DNA from 3 places in the Bacillus sp. KNSH39 genome. Region 3 is predicted to be linked to each of the others. Evidence: riboswitches for the same ligand, from Rfam matches in the RefSeq annotation. Region 3 holds a riboswitch; each other region holds the start of a gene.
What was found. Region 3 has a riboswitch for thiamine pyrophosphate ahead of thiC (phosphomethylpyrimidine synthase ThiC). Riboswitches for the same ligand answer to the same signal wherever they lie in the genome.
Positions count from the first base shown of each region.

Region 1: linked by a shared signal. The riboswitch ahead of thiT (energy-coupled thiamine transporter ThiT) and the one ahead of thiC (phosphomethylpyrimidine synthase ThiC) in region 3 are both predicted to bind thiamine pyrophosphate.
Region 2: linked by a shared signal. The riboswitch ahead of ACUL40_RS21930 (MTH1187 family thiamine-binding protein) and the one ahead of thiC (phosphomethylpyrimidine synthase ThiC) in region 3 are both predicted to bind thiamine pyrophosphate.

Region 1 covers NZ_JBQXYO010000001.1:3,179,858-3,190,935, forward strand. Annotated here, with positions in the region: gene ACUL40_RS16285 (YitT family protein) at 1-639, shown strand, start outside; gene ACUL40_RS16290 (DUF4247 domain-containing protein) at 855-1,673, opposite strand; gene ACUL40_RS16295 (DUF4178 domain-containing protein) at 1,686-2,192, opposite strand; gene ACUL40_RS16300 (DUF350 domain-containing protein) at 2,214-2,618, opposite strand; gene ACUL40_RS16305 (PspA/IM30 family protein) at 2,699-3,364, opposite strand; gene ACUL40_RS16310 (lipoprotein BA_5634 family protein) at 3,767-4,345, shown strand; gene ACUL40_RS16315 (FeoB-associated Cys-rich membrane protein) at 4,382-4,552, opposite strand; gene feoB (ferrous iron transport protein B) at 4,569-6,557, opposite strand; gene ACUL40_RS16325 (FeoA family protein) at 6,554-6,781, opposite strand; TPP riboswitch at 6,976-7,077, shown strand; gene thiT (energy-coupled thiamine transporter ThiT) at 7,165-7,833, shown strand; gene ACUL40_RS16335 (sensor histidine kinase) at 8,041-9,894, opposite strand; gene ACUL40_RS16340 (response regulator transcription factor) at 9,891-10,580, opposite strand; gene ACUL40_RS16345 (class D sortase) at 10,620-11,078, opposite strand, start outside.
Region 2 covers NZ_JBQXYO010000001.1:4,290,552-4,301,629, forward strand. Annotated here, with positions in the region: gene ACUL40_RS21925 (non-ribosomal peptide synthetase family protein) at 1-2,752, shown strand, start outside; TPP riboswitch at 2,805-2,906, shown strand; gene ACUL40_RS21930 (MTH1187 family thiamine-binding protein) at 3,008-3,328, shown strand; gene ACUL40_RS21935 (ABC transporter permease) at 3,300-4,073, shown strand; gene ACUL40_RS21940 (ABC transporter substrate-binding protein) at 4,070-5,068, shown strand; gene ACUL40_RS21945 (ABC transporter ATP-binding protein) at 5,065-5,814, shown strand; partial or broken gene ACUL40_RS21950 (ABC transporter ATP-binding protein) at 5,811-6,005, shown strand; gene ACUL40_RS21955 (glycosyl hydrolase family 18 protein) at 6,449-8,473, opposite strand; partial or broken gene ACUL40_RS21960 (DnaJ family domain-containing protein) at 8,845-9,216, shown strand; gene ACUL40_RS21965 (thioredoxin family protein) at 9,227-9,541, shown strand; gene ACUL40_RS21970 (hypothetical protein) at 9,555-9,800, shown strand; gene ACUL40_RS21975 (hypothetical protein) at 9,926-10,069, shown strand; gene ACUL40_RS21980 (TetR/AcrR family transcriptional regulator) at 10,150-10,731, shown strand; gene ACUL40_RS21985 (MFS transporter) at 10,798-11,078, shown strand, end outside.
Region 3 covers NZ_JBQXYO010000001.1:3,573,283-3,584,360, forward strand. Annotated here, with positions in the region: gene ACUL40_RS18335 (arsenic transporter) at 1-817, shown strand, start outside; gene thiC (phosphomethylpyrimidine synthase ThiC) at 919-2,679, opposite strand; TPP riboswitch at 2,792-2,907, opposite strand; partial or broken gene lldP (L-lactate permease) at 2,979-4,639, opposite strand; gene ACUL40_RS18350 (DUF4870 domain-containing protein) at 4,936-5,253, shown strand; gene ACUL40_RS18355 (metal-binding protein) at 5,324-5,815, opposite strand; gene ACUL40_RS18360 (YkvA family protein) at 5,866-6,231, opposite strand; gene ACUL40_RS18365 (LTA synthase family protein) at 6,778-8,706, shown strand; gene ACUL40_RS18370 (D-amino-acid transaminase) at 9,337-10,221, shown strand; gene ACUL40_RS18375 (C40 family peptidase) at 10,431-11,078, shown strand, end outside.

The DNA of each region.
Region 1 (11,078 bases), 390 kb from region 3:
CAAATCGGTAAAAGCTTTGCGATTTATTCTATTATCGGAATTGCTTCATTAGCAGTAGGTACCGTTGTCATGCACGGAATACCAGCTATTATTGAAGGCGATACATTATTAGTTACAGTTGTTGGTGGTATTATCATCGGTTTTGGTATGGGACTAGCATTACGTAACGGTGGGGCATTAGATGGAATCGATATGCTTGCTGTATTGCTTTCTCGTAAGTTACCATTTGGAACGAGTGACCTTATTTTATTCTTAAACATGTTCGTATTTATTTTCGTATCAACGGTATTCGGCCTGCAAGGAGCTATCCTTTCGGCAATTGCTTACTTTATCGCTTCGAAAGTGATTCATATCGTTGAAGTTGGTTTAAGTGGTTCAAAAGCATTTAAAATTATTACAAAAGAGCCTGAATTAATGGTAGAAACAATTCGCGATCGTTTAGGCCGAAGTGCAACATATAACGAAGTATACGGTGGTTATTCAAGAGAGAAGTTTAAAGAAATTTCATGTGTAATTAACCGTTTAGAAGAAAGTAAAATGAAAGAACTTATTAATGAAATCGATCCACACGCCTTTATTACAGTTTATGACGTAGCAGAAGTAAAAGGCGGTAACTTTAAGAAACGTGATATTCATTAATCGTTATGAAAAAGAGGGTGTGCCAAAATTTTGGCACACCCTCTTTTTATTATTAAGTTGCTATCGTTGTCAGTTTTTGTCGGTAAGTCGATATATTTCAATAATCGCTGATATATTTTTACTTCCTCCCTTATGCCTAAATCGTACCACATGAGAGGAATTAATTCCCATAACAAAAAAGACCAAAAAGCAAATTCCACTTTTCGGTCTCTACACTATCTTCTCTTCGTAATTTTTCCTGAACCACCGACCCTCGTTTTCGGAGGAGATGTATTCCTTGGCGGCGTTTTAATAGATGATTTTGGCTTCACATCTGATCCGCTTGAACCGCCTGGTGTTTTTGTAATCTTACCCTTGCTTCCAGTAGAAGGTGGGGGCGTCGTATTACTTCCTTTTTCAGTAATACTTCCCTTATCACCTACTGATGGTTTCGAATCTACATTATCGCCTCGCTTAATGATAGACCCTTTCCCTTCCTTCGTAATTGGAGGTGGGGTTTTCTTTTCTTCTTTTGTAGGTGGTCTCTCTGGAATAACTGGTTTATGATTTTGTCTATCGTTATATCCTCGATAATCACCGTATGATGATTTTCGTGAACCGAATATATCGTTTAATATGCTACCCATAATATATCCTTGCAAGAAGGACGGTTGGTAATTTTGACGGACAAATTCTTTATTACTTATTTCAATTAACGTATCAGATGGTTTCTCTTTATCCTTTTGCAGGTTATAAATCTTATCAGAATAAACGAGGAACATTTGATTTTCGTCTTCTTTAGATGCTTGCTGCGGTTCTCTTTCATTAATGAGTTCCTTTGCGACTTCAGGAACTGACCGATTGGCGGCCCTATACACGTAAGATTCTTGTTTACCTTCCTTGGCAACAGATTCAAGTGGATAACGGTCTTGAATCGACTTTGTCTGCCCGCCTTGACAACCTGATAAGGCATAACCAGCAACAACAAGTAATATAACGATAGCAAGTATAGGGATCACAAACGATTTAATCATGGTAAACAATCGGTTTGACATGATTACGCCCCCTTACGTTGCTCTTATAATTTGTACATCAGCAGGAATGATTGCTTCTCCCTCATACATCATTGTGCGACCATTTTGCCATTCAATACGCAATAATTTTCGATTATCTGATTGGAATTCCCATATATACTGTTCTTCTGAAGCTGAGAATGGAGTTTTTCCCATCACAACAACACGTCCGTTATATTGTTCTTCCATATGATACTCGGTATCATCCATTTCAATTGTCGTCGGAATTTCATCAATTGAATCTAAGCGACCATCAATTGGAGTATATAATTTGTAATACGTATTTTCTCGGTCTTCAATTTTTAAATAACGAATATCTTTTCCATCTTGCAATGTCAAAACAATTTCCTTACGCGAATGCATACTCGTTTTCCCAATTAATTCATACATAACTAATGAAACTTCAATCATATCGCCAGGAGCTAACGTTAAAAGACTCTTTTCCGGCTTCGGTGGCTCTGGGCTTTTCATTATATTTTTAATTCGTTTAAATAAACTCATGATCTACCCCTCCTTTTCTCTTTATAAACAAGCACCTAAAATTAGTGCACCAACAATATGTAATGATCCGGCTAACATCGCATGTGCAACGCTACCTTCTTTCGTACCTTCTTCTAAATCAAGACCAGACATTTTCTTTAATACGAATTCGATAAACATTTCTACCACTAATAAAATAACGAAAGAAACTGCTGATGCAAGAAGTGCTTGCCATAAATCATTTGCTTTCGTTATCGATTGAGATAAAATGTACCCTTGTGCAAATAATTTCATAATAAAACGAGTTGTTACAGCTGTATTTCCATTTTTGATTTCTTTTAAATCATTGTATTTTGTAAAAATTGAATCAACCCACATAATTGCAAATAAAAGTACTGCACTCGCTCCAGTCCATACAAGCATGGCAACTACATTCATCCATGTCATTGCAAAACCTCCTCTAAAATATAATAGAAAACCGACATGAATATATTTAGACATGTCGGTTCATTTGTCTTTATTCTATATTATTTCTCATACTGCTTCATAATACGAGCTAATTCATCGTCAACAGCAGAATTTTTGTTTAAGCTTGCGAATTCATCATCTAATGATTTTTCTTTCTTATAAACTTCACCGCTTGCTTCCGCTTCAGCCTCTAATTGAAGGGCTTTCTCTTCCATACGGCTTAAACCAGCTTTTGCTGAATTTGAATCAAATCCAGACATCGCCTGATTAATATTTTTCTGTGCTTTCGCAGCATTTACACGTGCTACAAGTGTTTCACGTTTATTTTTCAGCTCTGTTAATTGCTTACGCATTTCTTCTAGCTTTAGGCGCAGGTTATCAGCAGCAGCTTTATTTTGCTCGTAGCTTGCTTTATACTCATTCATTTTTTGCTCTGCATTTTGTTTTTCTTCTAATGCACGACGCGCAAGATCTAAGTTATTAGCTTGAACAGCCATATGAGCCTGCTCTTCACGTTTTTTCACAAGTGCTTCTTGCTCTTCAAATAATATTTTGAATTTCTTCTCAAGTGCGATTTGAGCTGCTACACTTTTCTCAGCCTCTTGTACATCGGCTTGCATATCGCGTAAATATTGATCAGTCATCTTAACTGGATCTTCCGCTTTTTCAATTAACGAATACACATTCGACATTGTTAAATCTCTTAATCGTTTAAATACAGACATCTAAATTCCTCCTATGATATACCTCATATTTCAAATTCACTACTTGGAAAACTGAAAAATCTCCCTTTACAGTAAAGAATATTCATTTTACAGCCTATATGTTTATTATAACAAAACTAATATGTCCTTACATGTTATTTCCAAAATACATCCATTATAATATGACATTCTATATACAATATTGTATTTCTAATATATTCTTATTATCCCTCTTTGAAATTAACTTACTTTTGTGCAATTTCACTAAATTACATAAGTGTAATGTTACTGTAAGCTAACTCGATAGTTGCATTCCAATATTTCTTATACACTAATATCAGAAGCAACAAACAAGCTTCTTCGCATGTAAGCAACGATACAAAAATTGTATTTACTATAAAACATATAAAAGGAGAAATCATCATGAAAAAATTAGTAGGAATCGGATTAGCAGCAGCAATTTCACTTGGAGCATTATCAGGTTGTTCTTTATTAGGAGAGAAAGCGAACGGCTTTGTACTGTACGGATCAGAAGAACAAGTTCAGCAAATTACAGATAAAAACAAAAAAGAAGTGAAAGAAAAAGACTTCTATAAAATGAAAATGACAACATTAGATGGTAAAAAAGTTCTTGTAATGGATAAGAAAACTGGTGAAGAACTAGTGAAAAAAGAGTTACTTAGCAAAGTTGATGAAAAAGACAACACGAAACCACTTAATAAATTACCAGCTGTAACAACAGAACAAGGTGTATTATTTGCAAAAGAAAAAGTAGAAAATGCTGCACTTGATGGGGCAAAATTAAAATATGAAGGCAACACAATTATCGGAAGTGGTCGTGCATATACAGATATGTATGCGATTGTCGATGACGCAACTTACAGCAATGTAAAAGGTGATGAAAAATCTGTAGGTGTATTAAAATTTGATAAAGACCCAAGTAAAGAATTCCCTGGTTACAAAGGCGTAGAAGCTTCTCAACTTGTAAAAATTAAAAAGTAAAACAAAAAAGCTTTGCGAAATTCGCAAAGCTTTTTTCTATTTATTATGAGCAATTTGCTCCATATCCGGGCTACAAGTTTGCGACTGACATGACTTATTTAAAGAACATGCCGCGCATTTTCCTTTTTTACTTCTCTTTACAAAATTAACTAACGTATATGCTGCATAACCAAAAATGATAGCTCCAATTATAATATTGACCATCATCACAATACATCTCCTTCTAGAATCCGAGTAAGGATCCAACTTGGTATATAATGAGCGTTAATACATAAGCAACTACGAGTGGATAAACGACTGAGAAAATCGTCCACTTCGCTGATCCTGTTTCACGTTTAATAACAGCTACCGTCGCTAAACACGGAACATATAATAAAATAAAGAACATAAATGCATAAGCTGATAATGCTGTATAATGTGCTCCCATTACATTTCCAAGCACCTCTTCTTTAACTGCATAAATAATTGCCATTGTAGAAACGACAACTTCCTTCGCTAAAAATCCTGTTAAAAGGGATGCTGCAGCTTGCCATGTTCCGAAGCCGAGCGGTGCAAATAGTGGTGCGATAAATCCACCAATCATCGCTAAGTAACTGTCTCCCATATCAACACCAAATCCTGATGGACCTGCATAGTTTAATAACCAAATGACAACCGAACCACCAAAGATGAATGTACCAGCTTTACGAACAAATCCTTTTCCTTTCTCCCACGTGCTTAGCCATAATGTTTTTGCTTGTGGCACACGGTAAGGCGGTAATTCAATTACGAAAATAGACTTTTCCGCTTTCAAAATTGTAAGAGACATAATTTTTGTAACTAATAACGCAAGAACAATCCCTGCAACATATAAAGAAAATACAACAGTCGCCTGACTATGCGGGAAAAATACGCCCGCAAATAATGCATATACAGGTAATCGTGCTGAACAAGACATAAATGGTGTTACTAAAATGGTAAGTAAACGTTCTTTTTCCTGTTCAATCGTTCTCGCAGCCATGATACCTGGAACGTTACATCCAAAACCGATAATCATCGGAATAAAAGCTTTTCCGTTTAAGCCGAAAAACTCCATAATTCTATCCATAACAACTGCAATTCGCGCCATATACCCTGAGTCTTCTAATAATGAAATAAAAAAGAATAGTGCAAAGATTTGTGGTACGAATACTAATACAGCACCAACACCGGCAATAATACCTTCTGTAACTAGTGCTTGAATAAAATCAGAAGCTCCAATACTTGTAAGTCCAGCCGTCACCCAATCCGTAAGCTGGCCACCAAAAAACTCATCTAACATATCCGATAAAGGTGTACCAATCCACGTAAACGTAACCTGAAAAATAAAAAACATAACTGCTAAAAAGATTGGAAGTCCTAAAATTTTATGTGTAATTAATCTATCAATTTTTTCTGAAAAAGGAATTTTTCCTTCTTTCTCATGCTTCATAACATTTGTTTTTAACTTTTCAATATACGCTTCACGAGTTTTGTAAATGTGCTCTTCTAACGTACAATCAAGTCTTCCTTCTAAGCGAGATCGAATGGCTATGAGTTCCTTATAAATTGGTAATGCTTTCATTTCTTTTTCTACTACTTCGTTATTGCTTAAAAATTGAAGTGCTAACCATCTCGGATGCTCGTAATTCGCTGTCTCTAAAAGAGCAATTACTTCTCCAATTCCTTCATCCATTTGTACACCATATGAAATAAGGAATGGCTTTTTCTCTTTTTTGTCATTTTTTTTAAGAGTCGTAAGCAGTTCTTCACAGCCTTTTCCACTTCTTGCAACAACAGGAACGACTGTTACACCTAATAGCTCTGATAATCGTTTTACATCAATGACAATTCCTCTTTGCTTCGCCACATCAACCATGTTTAAACCAATTGAGACTGGCTTACCAAATTCAAGTAATTGCAACGTTAAATGCATATTTCTTTCAAACTGCGAGGAATCTACGATATTTAACATATGATTAAATTCTTCTGTTAATAGAAAGTTTGTTACAACACCTTCATCACGTGAAACTGGATTTAAATCATACACACCTGGCAAATCAATTAATGTTCCTTGTCTATCTTTTAATTTACCAACCTTCTTTTCTACTGTTACACCGCTCCAGTTTCCTACGTATTCATAAGAACCAGTAAGTGCATTAAATAATGATGTCTTCCCTGTATTCGGATTCCCTAGCAAAGCTACCTTATTCACGCTAATTCCACCTTTATCATTTTCGCGTCACAATGACGAATACTAATTAACTGTCCACGACACTCCAATGTACAAGGACCTTTGAACATCGCTTTCTGTTTCAGGCGAAGTTCGCTTCCTTCAGCAAGACCGAAAGCAGCTAGTCTACGCTTTAATAGCTGATCTAAAGACTGAATACTTTTTACTAACACTTTCTCTCCAATTTTAATATCTACTAAGCTCATAACCTTCCCCCTCAGAAGAGAATGATAATTATTTTCAAAAAAATTATACCACACCCAATTTCTCTTGTACTATACCCTTTTGCTTCATATTTATTAACATTTCGCTACAATTCTATTTCAATTATTGTCATACTGTATTCGTTTGCCATTCTCATCCATTTCGCTTACAATAAACAATAACAAATAAAGAATCTCGTTATCACTGGGGGAGCCATGCCGCTGAGAGGGAACACTTCGTTCCGACCCTTCGAACCTGTTAGTTAATGCTAACGCAGGGATTGTGCAAACGTCCGAAATACATACCTCATTTTTATTTACGTATTTCGTATCCTCCTATGATATCTATTCTTTTTTTGTACAACTTGGATTTAGGGGGAGACAACATGCGTAACACCAATTTACAAGCGATGATCGAATCTGCTATTCTTGCAGCCTTCGCCATGATTATCGATATTTTACCATTATCACTTAAACTTCCAACAGGCGGTTCTATCTCATTCGCTATGATTCCTATTTTTATTATTGCTTACCGCTGGGGCTTTAAATCAGCTTTCTTAGGCGGTTTAGTTTGGGGACTATTACAAATTGTCGTGGGAGATGCTTATATTTTAACACCTGTTCAAGCATTCATTGAGTACTTCATTGCCTTTGCTTTTATCGGATTTGCTGGCTTATTCTATCGTCCAATTCAAAAAGCACTTTTAACATCCAATGAAAATAGCTTAGAACAATCAAATTTAGGTAACCGTAAACACAAACATTCATCAAAACAAAATCAGGGTAAGAAAGTCCTTGCTTATATTATCCTTGCTACATTTATCGGTAGCTTTGCTCGCTATTTCTGCCACTTTATTGCCGGCATTATTTTCTGGGGACAATATGCGCCGAAAGGTCAATCAGCTGTGTTATATTCATTAATCGTAAATGGAAGTACAATGCTTGGTTCTTTTATTTTATGTACCGTTTTACTTATATTTTTATTTATCACTTCACCACGATTATTCAAAAGCATCAGTGCTTATCAAATGAATACACAAAAAAAGGGCGCTTAATGAGCGCTCTTTTTTCATATCGTAATATCAATTAAAAATACAATAAATGCGCAAAAGAAAATAAATACCATTATACTTAGCCAATTGCTATGCACGGTTCATCGACTCCTTACATAACCTCATATTCTAAACAAATTATACTGATTAAAAATAAAGATTAGGTAAAGATAATATGAAAATAAATTAAAAAAGCATAGATCATATTGTCTACGCTTTTTTCGGTAAATAGAAATAAAATAATACACCATCTTCTGTATTTTCTGCCCCATATTCAGCATCATGTAGTTCTAAAATATTCTTTGAAATAGCAAGCCCAAGCCCCGTCCCACCTTGTGAACGCTGACGAGCTGTATCCACGCGATAAAAACGATCCCAAATTTTATCTAATTGCTCTTCTTCAATATGAGTACCTTTATTTTCAATGCACACTTTTATACGATTCTTCTCATCTATTGTAGAAATAATAATATCCTCTTTATTTGGTGTATATCGTATAGCATTCGTAATGAAGTTCACGATGACTTGTTCAATCCGGCCTTGATTTGCAATCACTTCAAATGAACTTATATTTTTATGAATATGAAGTTCTTTTTTCTCTATTTCCACAGATAGATGTTCACATATACCTTCAATTACTGTATCAATATAAAACGAATCTTTTTTCATTTTATATGTACCAGATTCAAATTTAGCTAACTCAAGCATATCCAAAATTAACGTATCCATTTTGTCTACTTCTCTCTCCATCGCCTGAAAATAATACTCTTTTTTATGTTCAGCTACCCCATCTTTTAAAATAGAAATACAGCTTTTCATAATACTTAGCGGTGTTTTTAATTCATGTGAAACACCAGAAATGAATTCTTTTCGCGTCTTTTCTAACTTTCTTTCCTTTTCAATATCTTCTTCTAACTGTCCAATATGCGAATGGAGTTTATTTGATAGCACATTAATATTTTTCGATAAATCTCCAATTTCATCTTTCGAAGTAATCGGTATTTTTTCTGTGAAGTCTAAATGCGCTATTTTCTTTGTTGTATCATTTATTTTCAATAATGGCTTTGCAATTTGTTTTGAGTAATAGAACGAAGCTAGAAAAATAAGAACGACTACAAATGCAATGATATAGATATAATAATCTTGCACCATTTGTACAGCTTCATCTACCGGCTGTAAAGAAGCCATCGCATAAATATATGTTACCGATCCGTCTTTTTCTTTTATTGGTTTCATTAATAATTTATATTTTATATCATTCTTTTCGTAGTCCATTGTCTTTGTTGAATACTCTATTTGATTACTCTCTTTTAGTAACACATCCGTTTGAAATTCTTTTATACTATCCAAAAATAAAGTGTTTTTATAAATTGGATTTACGGGGCCTTTTACATCTGGAAACTGTACTTTCGTAACACGCCCTCCTATGTAAACATCTGGTTCTTGAGCAGCTTGCTCCCGAACAGCCGGCTTCTTTTCCTTACCAACTTGTTCCACAGCTGCTTTCTTTTTCTCCTCATTTAATTTACTCATTTTCTCATTAAATGCTTTTTCTAACGGTTTATTAGATCCGCTTAAATTCTGCTTAGATAAAGAAAAAGAAAATGGAATAAAACTATCTTCTTTTCTCACTCCAGAAAAATAAATTTCTTGCCCTAAAAAATGCTCCGATAATTTATTATCAATCTCCTCTATATTGACGAGATTGCCTAAAGGAATTTTAAATATTTGTTGTCCAAAGCTCTTTTGTTGCCTACGATCTATCGTTACCTCAAAATAAAAATCATCTGCATGTTTTAAATTCCCGTTCTTATCTAATGTCGTAATCCACGTATTATTTTCTCTTAAAAAGTCTTGCTCTAGTTTCTGAATTTCTTCTGCATTTCCTGCATGATTTAAATAGTTCTTCTCAAAGGAATTTAAATTCACTTTAATATCTTCCACTTTTCGATTCGCATAATATTGTTTAAAAAATATCGTTTGTCCAATAAATATCGTCGCTAAAATTAACATGCATAATGCTGTTGTAAGAGTAAATAATTTTAGAACAATCCCTTTTCTCATATATTCCCCTCAAATTTATAACCAGTTCGTACTACAGTTGTAATATACTTTGCTTTCTCTCCTAATTTATTTCTTAAATTACGAATATGGCTATTCACCGTTCGATCATCGCCAGCAAATTCATATCCCCAAATTCTTGAAATGAGTTGCTCTCGCGTTAAAACAATTCCTTGATTTTTCATGAAATACGCTAATATTTCAAATTCTGTATGCGTTAAATTAATATCGGTTCTATCTACCGTAACAGTGCGAGACGGAAAATGAACGTGAATACCGTGGATTGATAATGTATCATCTTCATTCTCTAAAAGTTGCTTTGTCACTTTTCTGCTTTCTAATAACCTTTTCGCTCTTGCTAATAAAATTGGCGGACTATACGGCTTCGTCACATAGTCATCTGCCCCAAGTTCAAAACCGAGTAACGTATCGTCTTCATCTACGCGCGCCGTCAGCATAATAATAGGCACCTCGGACGTCTTTCGAATTCTTCGGCAAACAGACCATCCATCGAGTTCTGGCAACATAATATCTAAAATAACTAAATCAACCTCTTCTTCTTCAAATACAACTAAAGCCTCTTTCCCGTCCCTCGCTTCAAACACTACATATTGCTCACTTAAAAAATAATCTTTTAATATTTCACGTAATATGTCTTCATCTTCAACAATTAAAATATTTTTTGACATAATTTATATATCCCCCTCCCGCTTTCAGAAACTATAATTTCACTTTGAATAACTGCCAGTTAACTTCGCCTCGATAATATATCTATCTGGTGCATTCCCTATATAATTAAATGGGTAACAAGTTGTCATTGTTAATATCGGTTCTTCTTTTTTTATAATAACAGTACGATCATCCGCATGAGTAATCCATGTCTTTTGAATTTCATATGTGTACGTTTTATTATCATACTCTAAAACAAGGGTATCCTTTTCTTTCAACTCTCCTAAATCTGTAAATACAGTATCTCGATGTCCACTTAGTACAGTATGTCCCCCTCCAGATGGAGTTGTCGTTAAATCACTAACGAACATACCCACTCCTTTTTTCAAAGTCGTATCATCCGCTCCCCAATATATAGAAAACTTCTTCTTTATTTTCGGTATATGTAACATCGCTACCTTTTCTCCTTCTTTATGCTCTGTTTGAGAAGAAGGCACTTGAGAAGTTACAGGTGTTTC
Region 2 (11,078 bases), 720 kb from region 3:
CATAGACACAGTAGTAAGTATGGTAGCTATATTAAAAGCTGGTGCAGCGTATGTTCCGATTGATCCAGATTATCCGGAAAGTAGAATACAGTACATTATTCAAGATAGCCAAGCGAAAGTTATATTGATGAAAGAGACGCCTATAACATGTGATGGGGTTCAAACAGTTTCAATGTATGATAGTGAAACTTATGAAGATACAGATGTAAAGTTGTCTATTCATTGTGATGATGTAGCTTATATGATTTATACATCTGGTTCAACAGGGAATCCAAAGGGAACGATGTTAGCTCATAGAGGCGTTGTTAATCTGTATACTTGGATGAAAAAGCAATATGAATTGACAGAAGAGGATGTATTTGCCCAATTTCCTTCCTTTAGTTTCGATGCTTCTGTATGGGAGTCATTTGCTTCTTTATTCTGTGGAGGAAACTTATATGTACTATTAGAGGAAGAGCGATTGTCTGTAGAAGCATTTGCAAATGCAATCTATAAAGTGAAAGCAACTTCAATCTTGGCATTAGCAACAATTTTTGTTCGACAAGTAGCAACTTATTTAGCAGAAGAAGATATATATAAGCTAGCTTCCCTAAAAAGAATTGCGATTGGCGGTGAAATGTTGCCTGTAGAGGTTATTAAATTGTGGAGAGAAAGAATAGGTACAAATGTTGAAATTCATAATGTATACGGACCGACAGAATGTACTGTAGTGACGACAACCTATAAAATACCTAGTCAGTTAAATGAGGATGTTGCGAGTATTCCCATTGGTAAACCATGTGCTAATTATCAAGTTATGATTTTGGATGAGAATATGAATCTTTGTCCAATTGGTGTACCTGGTGAATTATATATAGATTCAGTGGGATTAGCAAAAGGGTATTTTAATAAGCCTAATAAAACAATTGAAGCTTTTATTCCGAACCCTTTTAATCCTATAGTTAATATATATAAAACAGGGGATATCGTTAAGTTGCTAGAGGATGGAAATATAGAGTTTTTACATCGGAAAGATGATCAAGTAAAAATTAGAGGACATCGTATTGAACTAGGCGAAATCCAAAGTGAAATTTCTCAAAATCATAATATAAAAGAAAATGCTGTTTTTGCTAAGAAGAGTAAGGAAGGTAGCCAATATTTAATCGCGTTCTATACAACTTTAAATAAAAAAGAAATACCAGAATTAGTTTATCAGTTACAAGAGCAATTACCAGATTATATGGTGCCATCTAAACTAATTTATATTAATGAATTACCACTTACACCTAATAAAAAGATTGATGTTAAGAAGTTAGCTCAGTTAGAAGAAAAGTATGAACCGGTTCGGCTACAAGAATATGTTGCACCTTCTAATAAAGCAGAAAAACAAATAGCGAACGCTTGGGCGGAAGTATTAGGAATTTCAAAAGTTGGAGTGCATGATGATTTCTTTACAATTGGTGGACATTCATTAAAAGTATTACGAGTCTTAACATTGTTAAAAGAAGATTTCTCACATTTAACAATTCAAGATTTCTTTAAAGAAAGAACGATATATGGATTAGCTCGAATTGAGCGAGAAGTAAAAGTAGAGAAAGAAGAAGTATTTCGTGAATATAAAGTGATTCACGAACCAGATACTATCACGTATGCAAACGTTTTGGAAGAAAACCAGATTTCAAATGTCTTTTTAACAGGAGCTACTGGTTATTTAGGATCACACATATTATATGAATTGTTGAGAGATACATCTGCTACTATTTATTGTTTAGTAAGACCAACTAAAGATGTGCAGCAAAGAATTATAGATACATTAACAGGCTACTTTAATGATATATGTGAAGAATGGTTACAGCGTATACAGGCCGTAGCTGGTGATCTTGGAGAACAGTATCTTGGGATGAGCGAAGAAGAATTTATGTTCATCAGTTCTAAGATGGATACGATAATTCATTGCGGTGCAGATGTAAGACATTTTGGAGATGTAAAACAATTTGAAAATATAAATGTCCAAGGAACTAGCCGTATGCTAACATTAGCGGAGAAAGGTGCTACATTCCATTTTATTTCTACAATTGGTATCCCGTTAGAATTAGCGGTAGATCAATGGGATACATACATGAAAACTGGTGATTTTAATTACAGTGTAGACTTAGAGAATGTATATTCAAATAGTAAACTACAAGCGGAAAACATTGTTCGTGAAGCAATGAAAAATGGTTTGCGTGGAAATATTTATCGTGCAGGTAATTTAGCATGTCATTCAGAAACAGGTTCGTTCCAACAAAATATTGAAGGAAACGCATTTTATCGTCTTATTAAAACAATGCTATTAATTGGGAAAGCACCAAATGTGAAGTGGAAAGTTGATTTCACACCAATTGATTTTGCTAGTAAATCAATTGTATCGTATTTGCAAGATGCGCAAATTATAGGAGAGACGTTACATATTTGTCATCCACATCAAATTGAGTTTGAACAATTTATACAGCTAATTGGAGAGTGTGGATACAATCTTGAAATGGTTCCACTTTCAGAATATGTAAATACCGGACTTGCATTAGCGAAGGGAAATGAAGTAATAGCAGAGTTAATTGCTTCTCAAGTTGCAGGAGATGGAGCGCAGCAATCTGAAATTGTAATGGGTACGCGTAGAACGAATAAATGGATTAAGAAAAAAGAATTGATAGTACCAGCAATTAATAAAGAATTTATTCAGCAGTTATTAGCTCATGGTGAAAAAGTTGGTTATTTTCCAAAAATAATGAAATGATTATGCATGCTTTTGTTTGTTCAATAAAATAAATCATGCTACAATGAAAACGAATTAAGGACCGGGGAGCCAATTGGCTGAGAGGATGTAAGTAAACATCGACCCTCAACCTGATCTGGATAATGCCAGCGTAGGGAGTTACTTAAAGTGATGTAGCATATGTTATTCTGTAATAACTTGCATACAAGGCTTTCCTACGCAGTAGGAAAGCCTTTTCTTATTTTTGAAATTTATTTTTATAAGGGGGATTTTATTATGTCACAACAAGTTACAATGTCATTTTCAGTAGTACCACAAGCAAAAACGAAAGATGTATATTCTGTTGTCGATAAAGCAATTGAAGTTGTGCAACAATCGGGAGTTCGTTATGAAGTAGGGGCAATGGAAACAACTTTGGAAGGAGAATTAGATGTACTTCTTGATGTCGTTAAACGTGCGCAACAAGCTTGCGTCGATGCTGGAGCAGAAGAAGTGATTACTTCTATTAAAATCCATTATCGTCCAAGCACTGGTGTAACGATAGATGAAAAGGTTTGGAAGTACCGTGATGAATATGCAAAACCAGAAGCAATCTAAACTTATTACAACTATTTGGCTTATCCTTCTCATTGCGATATGGGAAGGATCTGTTTCATTATTTAAAATCGAACCGTGGATTTTACCAAAGCCTTCTGCCATTGTTCAAGAATTAATTGGGATGAAAGATTTACTATTACCAAATACGATGCAAACACTGCAGGAAGTTATAATTGGACTATTCTTTGCAATTTTATTGGGGACGAGCATCGCAATTATTATGGACGTTATACCGTTATTTCGTATTTTAATAAATCCATTGCTCGTTATTTCGCAAACAATTCCAATTGTTGTACTTGCACCGCTATTTATTATTTGGTTTGGATATGGGATGTTGCCGAAAGTAATGGTCGTAATACTCGTTTGTTTCTTCCCAATTGCGCTTAGTATTTTAGAAGGTTTTCAAACAGTAGATAAAAACATGTTGAAACTGTTACAAACAATGAAGGCGACAAAATGGCAAGTTTACCAGAAAGTAAAATTTCCAGCAGTGCTTCCATACTTTTTCTCAGGTTTAAAAATTGCAGTTACATATAGCGTAATGGGGGCAATTATCGGAGAATGGCTCGGTGCAAGTGAAGGATTAGGCGTTATGCTTACGAGGGCTACAAAATCCTTTTTGACTGCCCGAGTATTTGGTGTTGCAGCAATCATCGTTATGGTGACATTATGCCTGTATTTTATCGTAGAGTTTATGGCAAGAATAACAGCACCATGGATATATAGAAAGGACGGCAGAAAATGAAAAAAGGTTTGAAAGTTATGTTAGCTGCCTTAGTAGCGGTAGGTGTGGCTGGATGTAATCCGGCGAAGAAAGAAGAAAGTGCAAGTAAAGATCAAAAAGTAAAAGTAGTATTAGATTGGTTTCCAAATACGAATCATACTGGCTTGTATGTAGCGCAAACGAAAGATTATTACAAAAAGCAAGGATTAGATGTAGAAATTATTCAACCAGGTGACAATGTAACAGCAGAGCAAATGATAGCATCAGGAAAAGCAGACTTCGCAATAAGCGCACAAGAAAATGTAACGTTAGCTCGTGTGGAAGGAATTCCTGTTGTATCTGTAGGAGCGATTATTCAGCATAACACTTCAGCGTTTGCATCGCTTAAGAAAGATAATATGACGTCACCGAAAGATTTTGAAGGTAAACGTTACGGCGGCTGGGGAGGACCAGCGGAAGAAGCGACATTAAAGACGATTATGGATAAACATCAAGCTGATTTTAATAAAGTTGAAAAAATCATCTTAGGACAAACAGATTTCTTTAAATCAATCGGTCGTGATGCAGATTTCGAATGGATTTATTACGGTTGGGATGGTATTGAAGCGAAGCGCCAAGGAAAAGAGTTAAATACGATTATGGTGAAGGACTTAGATCCAGCGCTTGATTTCTATAGTCCTGTTATTATTACGAGTGAAAAACATACGAAGCAAGATAAAGACTTTGTGAAAAAGTTTATGAGTGCAACGACAGAAGGTTATAATTTTGCAATTAAGGAACCGAAAGAGGCTGCTGATATTTTAATTAAAGCTGTTCCAGATGTAAATAAAGATTTAGTTCAAGAAAGCCAAAAATGGTTAAGTACGAAGTATCAAGATGATGCTAAAGCATGGGGAGTACAGAAGGAAGAAATTTGGACGAATTACATGAATTTCTTATATGACAACAAAGTTATTAAAAAGAAAATCGATGTAAAAGATGCTTTTACAAATGAATTCCTTCCAAGTGAAAAATGAGCGGATTACAAATAAAAAATATAGTGAAATCTTTTGACGGAAAGAATGTATTAGAGAATATTAGTGCCTCTATACAAGAGGGAGAGTTTGTTTCCTTTGTAGGACCAAGTGGTTGCGGGAAAAGCACATTATTAAACATGATTGCAAATGTTGAAAAACCAACAAGCGGGAACGTAACGTATAACGATAAGCAAGTACAAGAGCAAGATGTTGTTAGTTATATGCCACAACAAGATTTATTACTACCGTGGCGATCAGCTTTGCAAAATATCGTTCTTCCGTTAGAAATTGAAGGAAAGCCGAAAAAACAAAGGCTGACAGAAGGAATGGAAGCATTAAAGCAGTTCCAACTAGATGAATATGCAGACCATTATCCAGATGAATTATCTGGTGGTATGCGTCAAAGAATTAGTTTTCTGCGCACATATTTATGTGAAAAGCCAATTATGCTGCTGGATGAGCCTTTTGGTAAATTAGATGCATTTACAAAAATGGAAGTACATAGCTGGCTTTTAAACTCTTGGCATCAAGAAAAGCAAACAATCGTTATGGTGACACATGACTTAGATGAGGCAATCTTGCTTTCAGATCGCGTATTTATTTTATCTCAAAGACCAGCGTCAATAGTTGGCGAGGTACAAGTGAAATTACCTAGGCCGAGAACGATGGATATGTTAACATCACTCGAATTAAAAAAGGATAAAGAAGAGATTTTAAGTGTGTTAGCTCCTTATATGAAAAAATAGAAAAAGCTGATGTTTTAATTTTAGACGAACCGACTAATCATTTGGATGTAGAAACTAAGATGGCTTTACAGGAAGCGTTACAACAATACAAAGGAACGGTTTTAATTGTCTCACATGAACCTTCTTTCTATGAATCGTGGATAACAAAAGTATGGAATATAGAAGATTGGAATACTGAACAATATGAATAAAGAAAAGGCATTAGCTTTTAGGAGCTAATGCCTTTTCTTTGTGATTAACATGATTTTCGAGAACTCTTACATGAGAATTGTATGAAGAAGCACTCTTATGGTGCGCTTATAAGCGTGCTTTTTCTTTTGTTATATTTATAATACGAAAGCCTTTCCCTAACAGGTGACTATCTTTCTTTATATATATAGATAGTTCAAAATGGAATGAAAATAATTCCTTTATGTAAAGGATAATATGGATATTATAGGAAGACAATAGAAATTAAAGGAAATTCATGTAAAATTCAAATGAACTTCATATAAACTTCATATTAGAAATTAAATATAATTATAATAGGTTATTATGATATTTTTGATTTTTCGTAAAATTAAAAGTTTGAATTTAGGAGGTATTGCTCAAACCTAAATTCAAACTTTAGTGAATTAATTAATGGATATTACGTCTAGTTTTCGCTAATGACGGTATTTAAAAGTTCGGCAGGATTACCTGTTCCTGCACCGCCAATTGTAATAGATCCACCAGGAGGAATTTCACCATTCCATCCTGCGTTCGTAATTACATAATGATTATTTGTTTTACTACTAATTTTAGAATCCCAAACTTGTGTTAAATTACCGCTATAATCAAATTCTAATTTCCAATTTTTAATAGGAGTCGTTCCATTATTTTTGATTATAATCGAGAAGTTATAACCGCTGCCCCAATTCGAAGTGACTGAAAATGTAGCAGTACCATTTCCATCAGGAGGTGTCGTATTAGCTTCATCCGTTTTGACAGTAAGAGCGGTAGGTTGTGATTTATTTCCAGCAGCATCTTTGGCAATTATTGAAAATGTGTATTCCGTATTAGGTTTTAAGTTTTTAATTGTAATGCTATTTGTTGTTGTACTCCATTTCTCTTCTCCAGCAGTAATTTCATATTCCATAACTCCTACGTTATCAGTAGATGCAGTCCAGTTTAATTGAACTGAGTTTGAATTTTTATTCGTAACTACAACGTTTTTAACATTCGTTGGTGGCTCAGTATCTTTTTGACTAATAGGTCCACCAAGTAATTCTTTTACTAGCGTATCAAGTAATTTTGGACCACTGCAACTATATTTTGGACTTGTACGGCAATCTCCGCTTAGTTCCCAAAACATTGCTCCACTTAAACCTTTCGTCTTTATATAGTCTGTTTTGTATTTCATAGATTCATTGTCATCGTAGCTAATAAATGTGCCTGTAGTTGCATTATATAAATAAGGTACTTTAGCTGTGTCATTCCAGTAGCGTACAAAACCATTTTTATTAACGTAATTGGCTGCTAAATCACCGTAATCATACACACCTGTGTCACCGGTAGAATAATCATCCCAAGTACCTTTAGAAGCAAGTTTCCCATCACTACCTGGTTTGCAAGGTTGATATTGTCCGTTATTTTCTTTGCCACAACTTTTCCAGCCACGTCCGTAAAAGGGTACGCCTAATACTAGTTTATCGACTGGAACACCTTCATTTGTATAAACATTTATAGCACCATCTACGTAAAAATTCGTATTTGCTGCTGGGTCATTTGGATCCTTATATAGAGCTGCATTATGATTAGAAGTAGCTTCCCATCCGCCGTGGAAATCATATGTCATAATATTAATCCAATCGAGTATTTGAGAAATTTTCTTTAGCTCTGTATGATCAGCGTAGCGTTGGCTTGCGCCTGAAGCGATTGTTAGTAAATATTGTTTGCCATCTTCAGCACCTGCTTTATTCAAAGCATTTCGGACATCTTGAAGAAGGAGAGTGAAATTTTGTTTATCTTCAGGACGATAACTACCACCAGGAATCGTTTCAACGCCCGGATATTCCCAGTCTAAATCTACGCCATCAAACCCATATGCGCGAAGAAAAGCTACTGTAGATTCAGCAAATACTTTTCTTGTTTTTTCATCAGCGGCCATATCAGAAAAGCGGTTAGACCAAGTCCAGCCACCAACGGAAATAATTGTTTTTAAGTGAGGATATTTAGCTTTTAATCGTTTTAGTTCCCCGAAATTTCCGCAACGGGCATATTTATCGCAATCTTCCCAAGTTGTCCCTGAGCCAGGATACGATTTGGTAACATCAGCCCATGGTTCACCGAGTACGAGAGTACCATTAGGAACCTCTTTATTTTGCAATGGTACACCAGATTCTTTACAGTTCCACGTTTGTTTATTTGGATTATCAGGATGAGTAGAAGGGTTTCCATGTTTTCCATTCCAACAAATATCCGCGAAAGCATAGTTAAGGTGAGTAAGCTTTGATGCATCAATGTCAGCAACTTGATAATTACGTCCGTAAACGCCCCACGAAGGAAAGTACCCAACAATTTTTTGACTTTGCTTTGGTGAATCTGCTAATGCGAGATTTGGAGTAATAAAATTTGTGAGAAAAAGAGGTAAGAAAAGTAGTAGAGATAGTAATAGCAGTGTGAATTTTTGAGACCTCATAGCCATTTCTCCTTTCAAAATAAAAGATATATTTAAAGGCATACGCCAATAAACCAAAATGAATCTAGACGTATGAAACATCTAAATAAAATGATCAGACATCACGAAGTCTATACAAGGGAGCTGGGGGTGATTAAATCGTAACAAATGTAAGATTTAGTGTAAACGCTTTATTAAGTTGAAAAAGACTTTCTCAATACAAAAAGGCTTGAATACAAACTATATATGAAAACGAAAGATTGGTATGGGAAGAAAAAGCTCATTATAAATAAATTTGAGAAAAAATTGTATGGAGCCAATTATTAAAGACGTAGAAAGATCAGGAAATATCATGTAAAATAATAGTAAAAATATGTAAAGGAGGGAATAGTGTGGATGTGTTTTTGAACATTGCTGAAGAAAAAATTCGACAAGCAATACGGAATGGTGATCTTGATTATCTTCCGGGAAAAGGAAAACCACTACAATTAGAAGATCTTTCAATGGTACCTCCAGAACTTAGAATGAGTTATAAAATTTAAAAAAATGCGGGAATGATTCCACCAGAAATGGAACTACAAAAAGATATATTAAAAATAGAGGATCTAATTGCTTGCTGTTATGATGAAGAAGAGAGAAAGAAATTACGAGAAGAGTTTACAGCAAAAACTCTTCGTTTTCAGCAGGTAATGGAAAAGAGAAAGATTAAAGATAGTTCAGCTTTTCGTATGTATCAAGGCAAATTATTTCGTAAATTACGCTAAGAGGGATAAGATGACTACATTTAAAACGATAGAAGAATTAGCGACCTATATCGAAGAACAACAATTGGTACTTCTGTTTATTAAAACGGAAAATTGTGGTGTTTGTGATGTTATGCTAAGAAAAGTAAATTGCGTATTAGAGAATTATGATTACGTAGAGAAAATAGAGATATTACTACAAGACATGCAAGAGATTGCGGGGCGATATGGAGTATTTACAGGGCCAACAATTTTATTATTTCATAATGGAAAAGAAATTCTTCGTGAATCACGCTTCATTTCATTTGAAAATCTAGAGAGAATCATTCAATTATTCGAGGAATAGGGGAGGCTTTTATATGGGATTTATTATTGTCATACTATTATTTGTTGTAGTTGGAATAATCGTAACAGCAGTTCGATCGAACAAAAAGAAGGTGAACTTGGCGAAACAAAATAACATACATAATTCATCTAACAGCTCATCACCATTATTTTTCTTTGCTGGATCGGATAATGATAGCTCGCATGATGGCGGTTCACATGATTGTGGAGGCTCTTTTGGGGGAGATAGCGGAGGAAGCTGCGGTGGCGGTGGGGATTGATGAAAATGCGCCTTATATAGGCGTATTTCTTTTTAAACAAACGTTTGATTAGTCGGCTTACATATACATAAACACAGTTAAACAAACGTTTGATTAATATTTTTAACATACTAAGGGGAATGGAAATGAAAAGGGAACCGAAAGTGAAAAATAAGGGGAAAGTAGTGTTATTTTTATTAGCTGCGGGAGGCGTATTTCTTGTTAAATTAGCATTTAAATTTGGAACAATACATATGATTCGAACTTGGTTTGAAAGTACGTTTTCTTAAATAAGGAATATAGCCTCTTGCGATAGAGGTTTTTGATTTGTTATTATTAGACTGAACGGTCGGTTTAAAGAGGTGTGAATATGAGAAGAAGCGCAGAAGAGATAAAGAAAGAAATTGCATACAAAGCAGAAAGTCTATTTTCACAGAAGGGCTACGCAGCTACATCTATGGAAGAGATTTGTGAAATTACAGAGCGAAGTAAAGGAAGTATTTATTATCACTTTAAAAGTAAAGAAGAATTATTTTTATTTGTAGTGAAACAGCATACGTATGATTGGCTTGAAAAATGGAATGAAAAAGAGAAGTTGTATAGCACTAGTACTGAAAAACTATATGGTCTCGCGGAATATCATGTAGAGGACATACAGCAACCAATTTCAAATGCCATAGAGGAATTCTCTATGAGTCAAGTTGTAAGTAAAGAGATTTTGGAGGAACTATTAGCTTTAACTAGAGAATCATATGTTATGTTTGAGAAATTAATTGAAGCAGGTATACAGTCTGGAGAGTTCCGTGAAGATAATACTCGTGATCTTATGTATATTGTGAATGGATTATTATCAGGGCTTGGAGTACTTTACTACGAGCTAGATTATAAAGAGTTGAAGCGTATTTATAAAAAGGCAATAGATGTATTGTTAAAAGGAATGGCAGCTGAATAATAGGTCAGTTGCTTTTCTTACAAAATAAATTAGACTGAACGGTCGGTTTGTGAAAGGGGAATGAAAATGAACGCTTTATTTAAAAACCGAGCATTTATGCTCGTTATGGCGTCTGATATTTTACAACAATTTGCAATTTGGATCAGAAATATGGCTCTTTTGTATTTTATAATGGAGCGAACGAATAATGATCCGGTTTCTGTTTCTTTGTTATCAGTTATGGAATATGCACCTATTTTTATTTTCTCGTTTATCGGTGGTGCGCTAGCTGATCGCTGGAATCCGAAAAGAACAATGGTCACTGGAGATGTGTTGAGTGTACTGTCTATTATAGGAATTGTCCTGTT
Region 3 (11,078 bases):
TATGATGTTTGTACCTGCAACATTAGGCTTATTATTTATGTCATGGCTCATGTATACAGTTTTGAAGAAAAAACTTCCGAAAAAATTACCTGTTTCTTCATATGATATTGAAGAAATTTTCTTCACGAAAAACTTCCATCCACTAAAAGGAAATAATTCTGTTGATACGAAACAAAAACGGACAAGATTCATGTTAAAAGTATTAGGTTTCGTCTTCCTGATGCGCTGTCTTCTATTCGTTGCATCCTTCTTATCCATCCCAATTGAAATCGTTGCAGTACTTGGTTCACTCGTTCTTCTCATTTGGAGATGGTACTACTTACGAACAAATCCTGTCGACATTTTGAAAAAGACACCGTGGCACATTTTAATTTTCGCCTTCTCTATGTACGTCATTATTTACGGACTCCACAACGCAGGATTAACAGCTGCACTTGTACAATGGCTCGAGCCAATTGTGAATCAGCATCTACTCTATGCTAGCTTTGCAATGGGCGGACTTGTATCCATCCTCTCTAACGTCTTCAATAACCATCCTGCCCTTATGATTGGTACAATCACATTAACAGAAATGGGACTAGATCCAGTCACATTAAAAACAATCTATCTTGCAAACATCATTGGTAGTGACATCGGTTCACTATTACTACCAATTGGTACACTAGCTTCACTCATTTGGATGTATATTCTGAAACAAAACAAAATTAAAGTAAAATGGAAAGACTATTTAAGTGTATCCCTTATCGTTATCCCGCTCACAACAGTCGTCACACTATTCCTCTTATTCTACTGGGTACATCTCTTCTTTGCCTTATAAACAACAGAAGCCCCATTTGCTACCGTCTTAGCAAATGGGGCTTCTTCTATAATAAAGTTAGGTACTACAGTGTGATCAATCAAGTAAAGAGGTGTAACATATTATTGATATAAATGACTACCAGCTTCTTTAAATTCTTCTGCTTTCTCTTTCATTCCTTTTTCAATTGCTTCTGTCGTTTCTAAATCATTTTCTTTTGCATACTCACGAATATCATGCGAAATTCTCATACTACAAAACTTCGGTCCACACATTGAACAGAAGTGAGCTGTCTTTGCCCCTTCTGCAGGCAACGTTTCATCATGATATTCCATCGCACGTTCAGGATCTAAAGATAAATTAAATTGATCGCGCCAACGGAATTCGAAGCGTGCTTTTGAAAGTGCATCATCACGCTGATGAGCCGTTTTATGTCCTTTCGCAAGATCAGCCGCATGCGCTGCAATTTTATACGTAATAACACCCGTGCGTACATCATCTTTGTTTGGCAAACCTAAATGTTCTTTCGGCGTTACATAACAAAGCATCGCTGTTCCAAACCAGCCAATCATCGCAGCTCCAATTGCAGATGTAATATGGTCATAACCTGGTGCAATATCTGTCGTTAGCGGCCCAAGTGTGTAAAACGGCGCGCCCTGACAAACATCAAGCTCTTTCTCCATATTCTCTTTAATTAAGTGCATCGGTACGTGTCCAGGTCCTTCAATCATAACTTGCACATCATGTTTCCAAGCAATTTTGGTTAATTCGCCAAGTGTTTCAAGCTCAGAAAACTGTGCTTCGTCATTTGCATCTGCAATAGACCCTGGACGTAATCCATCTCCAAGAGAGAACGAAACATCGTACTGCTTCATAATTTCACAAATCTCTTCAAAGTGAGTATATAGGAAGTTTTCTTTATGATGGAATAAACACCACTGCGCCATAATCGAACCACCGCGCGAAACGATACCTGTCGTACGCTTTGCCGTGATTGGAATGTAACGAAGCAATACACCAGCGTGAATCGTAAAGTAATCAACGCCTTGCTCCGCCTGCTCAATTAACGTATCACGATATACTTCCCACGTTAAATCTTCTGCAATTCCGTTTACCTTTTCAAGCGCTTGATAGATCGGTACAGTTCCAACTGGTACAGGTGCGTTACGAATAATCCACTCACGCGTCGTATGAATATTTTTACCTGTAGATAAATCCATAATCGTATCTGCACCCCAGCGCGTTGCCCATGTCATCTTCTCTACTTCTTCTGCAATCGAAGAAGATACAGCTGAGTTTCCGATATTCGCATTTACCTTCACATGAAAATTACGCCCGATGATCATCGGTTCAGCTTCTGGATGATTAATATTCGCTGGTAAAATAGCGCGGCCTTCTGCGATTTCCTTACGAACAAACTCCGGCTCTACCCCTTCACGAATCGCAACATACTCCATCTCAGACGTAATAATGCCATTACGTGCATAGTGCATTTGCGTAACGTTTGCACCTTGCTTTGCTCTAAGTGGCTTGCGATCCATCTGCGGGAAAACAGGTGTATGTTTCGAAGCCACTTTCACACCGTCATCCTCTGGTTTCACTTCACGCCCTTCGTATGCTTCTACATCACCACGCCCCATAATCCAAGAATGGCGCGGCGTTGGAATCCCCTTTTCTAACTCCACTTTATACTCAGGATCCGTATAAGGGCCGCTCGTATCATACACACGAATTGGCGGATTTGGAACGCCATTTGTTTCGCTTTGTTCAATCTCACGCATCGGTACTTTCATGCCTTCTCGTGGCCCATCCACATATACTTTCTTACTCCCTGGTAAACTCGATTTCAATTCAATTTGCTCAGCTGAAACAGATTGTTTCATAATTTTTGTTGCCCCCCTGTACGTGACAAGGACGAGATATGGCCAGCGTATGCCAAAATAAAAAGAGCCAGGTCCATAAAAAAATAAGGACCTGGCTCATAAAGACATCATTATGTAAAGCCGTTAACTTCCCTACGCTGGTACGAGCCAGATCAGGTCCAAAGGGTTAAGAAGTTCACGCGCTTCTCTCTCAGCCTACGCATACGTTAGGCACCCCTAGTTTATCACTGATTTAATTTTCAATACTTTCCCATCATACACCATAATCTGAAAAATTCAAAGCTTATTTCTTTTGCTCTTTACGGAATCATCCACGTTAAATAATACGCCTGCACATACGTCATAATACCAACAATAATTACGAAGAATAAGCTATGCTTCACTGTAAAACGGAACAAATCCGATTCTTTTCCAGCAAGACCAACCGCTGCACAAGCGATCGCAATCGACTGCGGGGAAATCATTTTACCTGTTACACCGCCTGTTGTATTTGCTGCAACGAGAAGCACTTCAGATACGCCGACTTGCTGCGCTGTAATGGCTTGTAAATTTGAGAACAGTGCATTTGCAGACGTATCAGACCCTGTTAGGAATACGCCAATCCAGCCTAAGAATGGTGAGAAGAACGGGAATAGGCCGCCAGTTCCGGCTAATGCTAACGCTAACGTAGAAGATAGACCAGAATAGTTTGCGATAAATGCAAACCCTAGTACGAATCCGATAGATAGAATTGGCATTTTTAATTCGCTTAACGTTTCTTTAAATGTCACTACTGCATCTTTTACATTCATTTTCAAAATAAACATGGAAATGATACAAGCAATTAAAATCGCCGTTCCGGTTGCTGATAATACATCAAACTTCAAAATTGCCTCGTAAGGCGTTGATTTATTTACAATCGGCTCTGCTTTCATTACTAGATTATGCAGACCTGGAATTTCAAACTTAAATACAAGACTTGCTAAAGCCCCTCCTGGAGCGAATAATGCCTTAAAGAAACTTTGGCTCCAAATGACTACCATAACCGTTAATACGATAAATGGAGACCATGCCTTCACTACTTTTCCAAACGTTAATTTCGGCATCGATGCTACTGTCGTTGTTGCTGCTACTTCACTATTTGCTTGCCCGGATTGATAAATTTCTTTCGGCTGCCAAACTTTTAAGAACAGCGCTAAACTAATTAAACTTACAAGTGCCGATGTAATATCCGGAAGTTCTGGTCCTAAAAATGTCGCTGTAATGAACTGCGTAATCGCAAATGAACTACCCGCTACAAATAACGCAGGCCACGTTTGTCGTATCCCCTTAAATCCATCCATTAAAAATACGATAAAGAATGGCACAAATAATGATAGGAACGGTAATTGATGCCCAGCCATTTGTCCAATTTTATGTGGATCAATACCTGTTACTTGTCCAGCAACTGTAATCGGAATTCCCATCGCTCCGAACGCCACTGGTGCAGTATTTGCAATCAAACAAAGACCTGCTGCGTATAAAGGATTTAACCCAAGCCCCGCAAGAAGTGCTGCTGTAATCGCTACTGGTGCCCCAAATCCTGCCGCTCCTTCTAAAAATGCTCCAAATGAAAATCCAATTAAAATAACGAGTAGACGATGATCGTTCGTAATCGATAATACCGATGCACGAATCACATCGAATTGACCTGTTTTCACAGAAATTTTATATAAAAATACCGACATAATGATAATCCAAGCAATTGGCCATAATCCGTATAAGAAACCATATCCGGTCGCTGCCATTGCCATCGTGAACGGCATTTTATAAGCGAATAACGCTACTAAAACTGTAAGTACAACTGTAATAAATCCTGCCACATACCCTTTCATGCGGAAAACTGCTAAAGCTAAGAAAAAAAGATAATCGGAATAAGTGCTACCGCTGCCGAAATCCAAATGTTTCCGAATGGATCATAAACTTGTGTCCATGTGTTCATTGTTCTCTCCCCCTAAAGAATCCCCTTTTAAATAGAATAACCTCATCAATAGACTATCAGGTCATCATACCTTTAAGTCTAAAATAAAAAAACGTTTAAGAAAACGTTTTCAACAACTTTCATTTATACTGTACCATAACAATTTCCATTAAAAAAGATTTTTTTGAAAATTTTATCATTTGACGAAAAAATCTTACAAAATCGTCATGTTCCTGTAATGTTCATCGATAGAAAGCTTGCAAAATTTATTGCATAATAATAGTATAACAACGGACATTATTTATGAGGTGATATATATGAATGGAAACAAAATATTAGCTGCTTTATCGTACTTTAGTGTACTATTTGCCCCTATCTTATTCCCAATTATCGTTTGGATTGTGGGGGACGCTGAAACAAAGCCACATGCAAAACGTGCTCTATGGACACACATCATTCCAAGTATTGCTACATTTATCGGCGTAGCCATTTTAGGAATTATGGGCATGGGATCTGACCAAGCAGATGTAACACTTGGAATTGGATCAATGATTGTCTTAGCTATTTGCGGAATCATCAGCTTATACTACTTCATCTGGAACATTGTAAAAGGAATTAAAGTACTGAAAGCTTAATTTTAAACAAACGTTTGTTTAAAAAAGGACCCTTGCAAATTGCAAGGGTCCTTTTCCTAATTCGTTCACTTTATCTTCTGCGTTTCTTCTTTTTTCTCATCATTTTCTTTCGGCGTGTATTCACTTTATCCGCTATAATGTGAAGCGTACTTGCCACAACAATTCCCATTAAGAACGTTACAATTTCAACCTCATGTTTCTTCGCAATTTCTATTAAATTACCATCCAGTGCGATTACATTTAATAGAAATAAAAATGGAGAAAAGACGATTAACATGTACGCAATACGAATCACATCACCAAGTATAATCGTATGCGTAAAGAAAGATCGATGCGGCATTACTTTTTTATAAGGATACCAAAATATACGTAAGAAACCCCATTTGTTATAAGCATTACTGTACGTATCTAAATCTGGTGTTAAAAATGAAGTACCTACTAAAAAACCAATTGCAAAAGTTAATAAAAAATCAAAATTTGTTAATCCATACGAAAAGAGAAAAAACAAAACAACCGGAAGGGATATTAAGTTTATTTTCGTATGCGTTCTTCCTGATGGCATAATGCACTTCCTCGCTTACGTTCGTCCTGTCACCTTATGACAGGTTTCACCTATTGACCTAATTTCTGATCGATAAATGTTGTGTCTATATCCGAACCAAACCATTCTGCCAACTTCACTCGTGCCTTATCTTTCACATCTTCATTGACGTATAACGACACCTGTATTAGTGCGGCCGTTAACGCCCCTAAATCATCCGTATAGCCAATTCCAGCAATGAAATCTGGAATCGCATCAATCGGTGCAATAAAATAAGCAAGTGCTCCAATTACAATAATTTTCACTCGTTTTGGAACATCTGGTCTTTGCAAAACGTAAAACAGTAATAAACTTGCATAAATGACCGACTGCCCTGCTTGCTTTGCAACATGTTTTACTTTCTTCCAAAACGCTTCAACTGAAAATTTTTGTTTCATGTAAAAAGCCTCCCTATTTTTAAAAAGAAATAAGCTACAATATGTTATCAGTAAAAGTTCATGGAAATTACACAAAACCTATCAATGAACTTTTATTGTAACAAACAAACTAAAAAAGAACAAGTGTTCGTTAATTTTTACACGATTTCCTTCATATAATAGATTTCTAGATAACCCTTACCCATCTTCGTTTCTTATTTCTCAACAAAGAAAATTTTCACTTCTACTTAACATTCTGCTCTACCTTTGTTATATTTTCTAGTTGACGGACATATAAACGAATGTTAAAGTTTTCTCTGGTAGTGACAAATCTTATACAAAAAATGTAAAATGTTATAGTGTTTCTCAGAAATGAATTTTGTTGTATAATACAGAAATGACGTTATGCTTATGAGCAACAAAAGAAACCAAAAGGGTATGCATAGTTATAGTCGTATATGGGTGAATATAGAACCTTTAATTATGGCCAAGAAAACTATGTATTTTTTATTTTAGCATTTTTCGCTCCAAAATCGACCAAGCCTGATAGAGAAAGGGTGGAAATGAATGAAAGAAACCTTGAAATCACAATTTCAAAATGTGCGTTTCACTGTATTCGTAGCTTTAGCCTTATGGCTGAAAACTTACCTTATTACACGCACAAGCTTTGACTTAAAACTTGAATCTTTCATGCAAGAATTCATTTTATTCCTTAGCCCATTAGCAGCATCATTACTGCTTGTTGGTCTTGCATTATTTGCAAAAGGGAAAAAACGTAACTATATAGCACTTGGAATTAATTTTGTCTTAACAATCGTTCTTGTTGGTAACGTAATGTTCTACGGATTCTACAATGACTTCGTTACATTACCGGTGCTAGGACAAACATCTAACTTCGGAAGTTTAGGTTCTAGTGTGAAAGAATTATTTAACTACAAAATTATCCTTGCATTTGCAGACATTATCGTTTTCTTCGTTCTATTAAAGAAAATGAAGAACTTTGCACCTACAGAGCGTGTAGCACGCCCGATGCGTTCTCTATACTTCGTATCAACAGTTGCTATTTTCTTCGCAAACTTAGGACTTGCAGAAGCTGAACGCCCAGAACTATTAACACGTTCATTCGACCGCGTTATGCTTGTTAAAAACTTAGGATTATATGTACACCAAGTATACGATCTTGGCTTACAAGCAAAATCAAGTTCACAAAAAGCGTTCGCTGACGGTAGTAAATTACAAGAAACAGAAAACTACGTAAAAACAACACAAAGTAAACCAGATCCAAATATGTTCGGTACTGCAAAAGGGAAAAACGTAATTGTTGTCTCTCTTGAGTCATTACAAACATTCTTAATTGGTGCAACAGTTAACGGACAAGAAGTTACACCATTCTTAAACCAATTTACGAAAGAAAGTTATTACTTTGATAACTTCTTCCATCAAACTGGTCAAGGTAAAACATCTGATGCTGAATTCCTAGTAGATACTTCGTTATATCCACTAGACCGCGGTGCTGTATTCTTCACACACGGTAACAATGAATATACAGCAACTCCAGAAATTTTACGTCAGCAAGGGTATCACACGTCGGTATTCCACGCAAACAACGCAACATTCTGGAACCGTAACATTATGTATCCAGCACTTGGTTATGATCGTTACTACAACGAACTTGACTACAAGATTACGCCAGAAACAAAATTAAACTGGGGATTAAAAGATATCGAGTACTTCGATCAATCTATTGATATGTTAAAACAAGTGAAGCAACCATTCTATACTCGCTTCCTTACTTTAACGAATCACTACCCATTCACTTACGATGACAGTACAAAATTAATCGACGAATACAATTCTGGTGATGGAGTATTTGACCGTTACATGGTAACTGCTCGTTACTTAGACGAAGCAATGAAACACTTTATTGAGCGTCTAAAAGCAGAAGGTATTTACGACAACTCAGTAATCGTATTCTACGGTGACCACTACGGTATTTCTGAAAACCATAACCGTGCAATGGCACAGTTCTTAGGAAAAGAAGAAATCACTGCATTTGACCATATGAACTTACAAAAAACACCGATGTTTATTCACGTTCCAGGTCAAAAAGAAGGTAAAACAATTTCGAAACCAACTGGTGAAATTGACATTAAACCAACTATTCTAAACTTACTTGGTGTAGATTCTACAAATGACGTTCGATTCGGTCATGATGTATTCTCACCTGATAATAAAGGATTCGTTGTTCTTCGTGACGGTAGCTTCGTTACAGATAAATACATGTACACAAACAGTACATTCTATGACCGTGCTACTGGCGAAGTTGTACAATTACCGAAAGAAGAATCTCAACCACTAATTGATCGCGCCCAAAATGAATTGAACATGTCTGATAAAATCATTGAAGGTGACTTACTTCGCTTCTCTGAAAGTAATAAGATCAAAACTGGTGAAGTAAAAACAGTTATTAAAGAAGAAAAGAAGAGTGCTGAGTAATCTCAGCCTCTTTTTTTATTTTCTTCCATACAACTACTTATATTCATTAACTTTAAAATTACATAACCTTTACCAAATATTCACATAGTGTTAATGAAAAATCTCTATAATAAAATATGTAAACGAGGTTCTACATATTTCTTATCTCTCATCTTTCGTAAGATCCCTTAAAGAAGTGTGTAAATCTTTTGTTTCTACTTTCTTATAATTGTCTTTCAACATGTTTTGTTTCCATACACAAAACATTCAACGAGACAATGTCCCTATGAAAGATAGCTACCCTCCTTGTGCAGCATTCCATAAGAATGTTGCTTTTTTTTATTTAAAAGCAGGATTCTCATTCTTATTTTCGAATTTGTATATACAAAATGCTGTAAAGTGAAACTTTAATCAGCCCTCACCAATCGGGCAGCTACGGGCAGTTATTCGCCCAATTCACTTCTTTGCTCCACCCGAATTTTTAAGTAGGAGTTTTACTGCCCGTTAATGCGGGGTAAACCATCCTTACTTCTCTATGATTTACAAATACATATACGGTCATATGTAGAGAATTGCTTACATAAAAATTACTATAGTGATTTTTATCTCGCATGAATGAAAGTTTCACGTTACTTACGTACTTACGAAAGGATGGGACGGAAATTGGCATACGAAAAATTTGTACTTTGGAATGATGAAGTTATTGATACAACAAAACAACAAACGTACATAGAACTTGAAGAAAGAGGTTTGCAGTTCGGAGATGGTGTCTACGAGGTTATTCGCCTATATAAAGGGAACTTTCACTTATTAGATCCGCACATAACGAGATTATATCGATCCATGGAAGAAATAGAATTATCGCTCCCTTTTTCAAAAGCTGAGCTCATCACTTTACTTTACAAATTAATTGAAAGAAACCATTTCCACGAAGATGGCACAATTTATTTGCAAGTATCTCGTGGTGTACAAGCTCGCACACATGTATTTTCATATGACACCCCTCCGACAATTTATGCCTATATTACAAAAAAAGAAAGACCAGCCTTATGGATTGAATATGGTATACGCGCTATATCAGAACCCGATACTCGATGGCTACGCTGTGACATTAAATCATTAAATTTATTACCAAACGTACTAGCTGCTACGAAAGCTGAACGAAAAGGCTGTAAAGAGGCACTTCTCGTAAGGAATGGTATTGTAACGGAAGGAAGCCATTCCAACTTCTTTTTAATTAAAAACGGAACTCTTTACACACATCCAGCCAATCACCTTATTTTAAATGGCATTATTCGTCAATATGTCCTTTCTTTAGCGAATACTCTTCACATACCTGTACAGGAAGAACTTTTCAGCGTTCGTGACGTTTATCAAGCAGATGAATGCTTTTTTACAGGCACAACGATTGAAATTTTACCAATGACCCACCTTGATGGAACCGCGATTCAAGATGGGCAAGTTGGGCCTATCACCAAAAAACTGCAAAAATCATTTAATCAAATCTTGTTACAATCCAATATGGCATCTTCTTAAACCCGAATAATTTCTGTCCTTTCACATTCAATATATGCATTTAAATGGAAATCAAGGTGTAAATTTATGCCTTGATTTTTTCTTGTAATCTTTTTGTCATATTCAGATTCCCACATAAGCCTTGACAGTAATCGACATGCTCTTTAGAATTTTTAACAGTTGGTAAATATTTCTTCACTACATTACAGACAGAAAGGAATCGACAAATTATGAAAAAGTATCTTGCCGGTCTTGCGGCAGTGTCTGTAGCAGGAGGAGCAGCACCTACACTTGATAGTGTTCAAGCTGCACCTGAACAAAATACACAAAAAGCTGCTACAACTGTCCAAGCTTCTGCGTCAAACAACTCATCTTATACGGTAAACGCGAGCGTCTTACATGTTCGTGCGGGATCAAGCACTTCTCACGACATCATCTCACGCGTTTATAACGGTCAATCACTAAACGTGATTGGCGAAGAAAATGGTTGGTTCAAAATTAACATTAACGGAAAAACAGGCTTTGTTAGTGGCGAATTTGTATCAAAAAGTGGAGCAGCAAACAACAATGTAAGCACAGGTGGAAACAATAAAGTTACCGCTGATGTATTACGTGTACGTACAGCTCCTAACACTTCTAGTTCTGTTTCTGGACGTGTATATGCAGGACAAACATTAAACGTAATTGGACAAGAAAATGGTTGGGTGAAAATTAACCATAATGGACAAGTAGGTTATGTAAGTGGCGAATTCGTATCTGGCGTTTCTTCTACTGGGGGTTCTTCAAACAACAATACGAATAATAACAACCAAGAAGTAAAACCAGCAAGCGGAAACTATACAGTAAATGTATCTTCCCTTCGTGTTCGTACAGGTCCT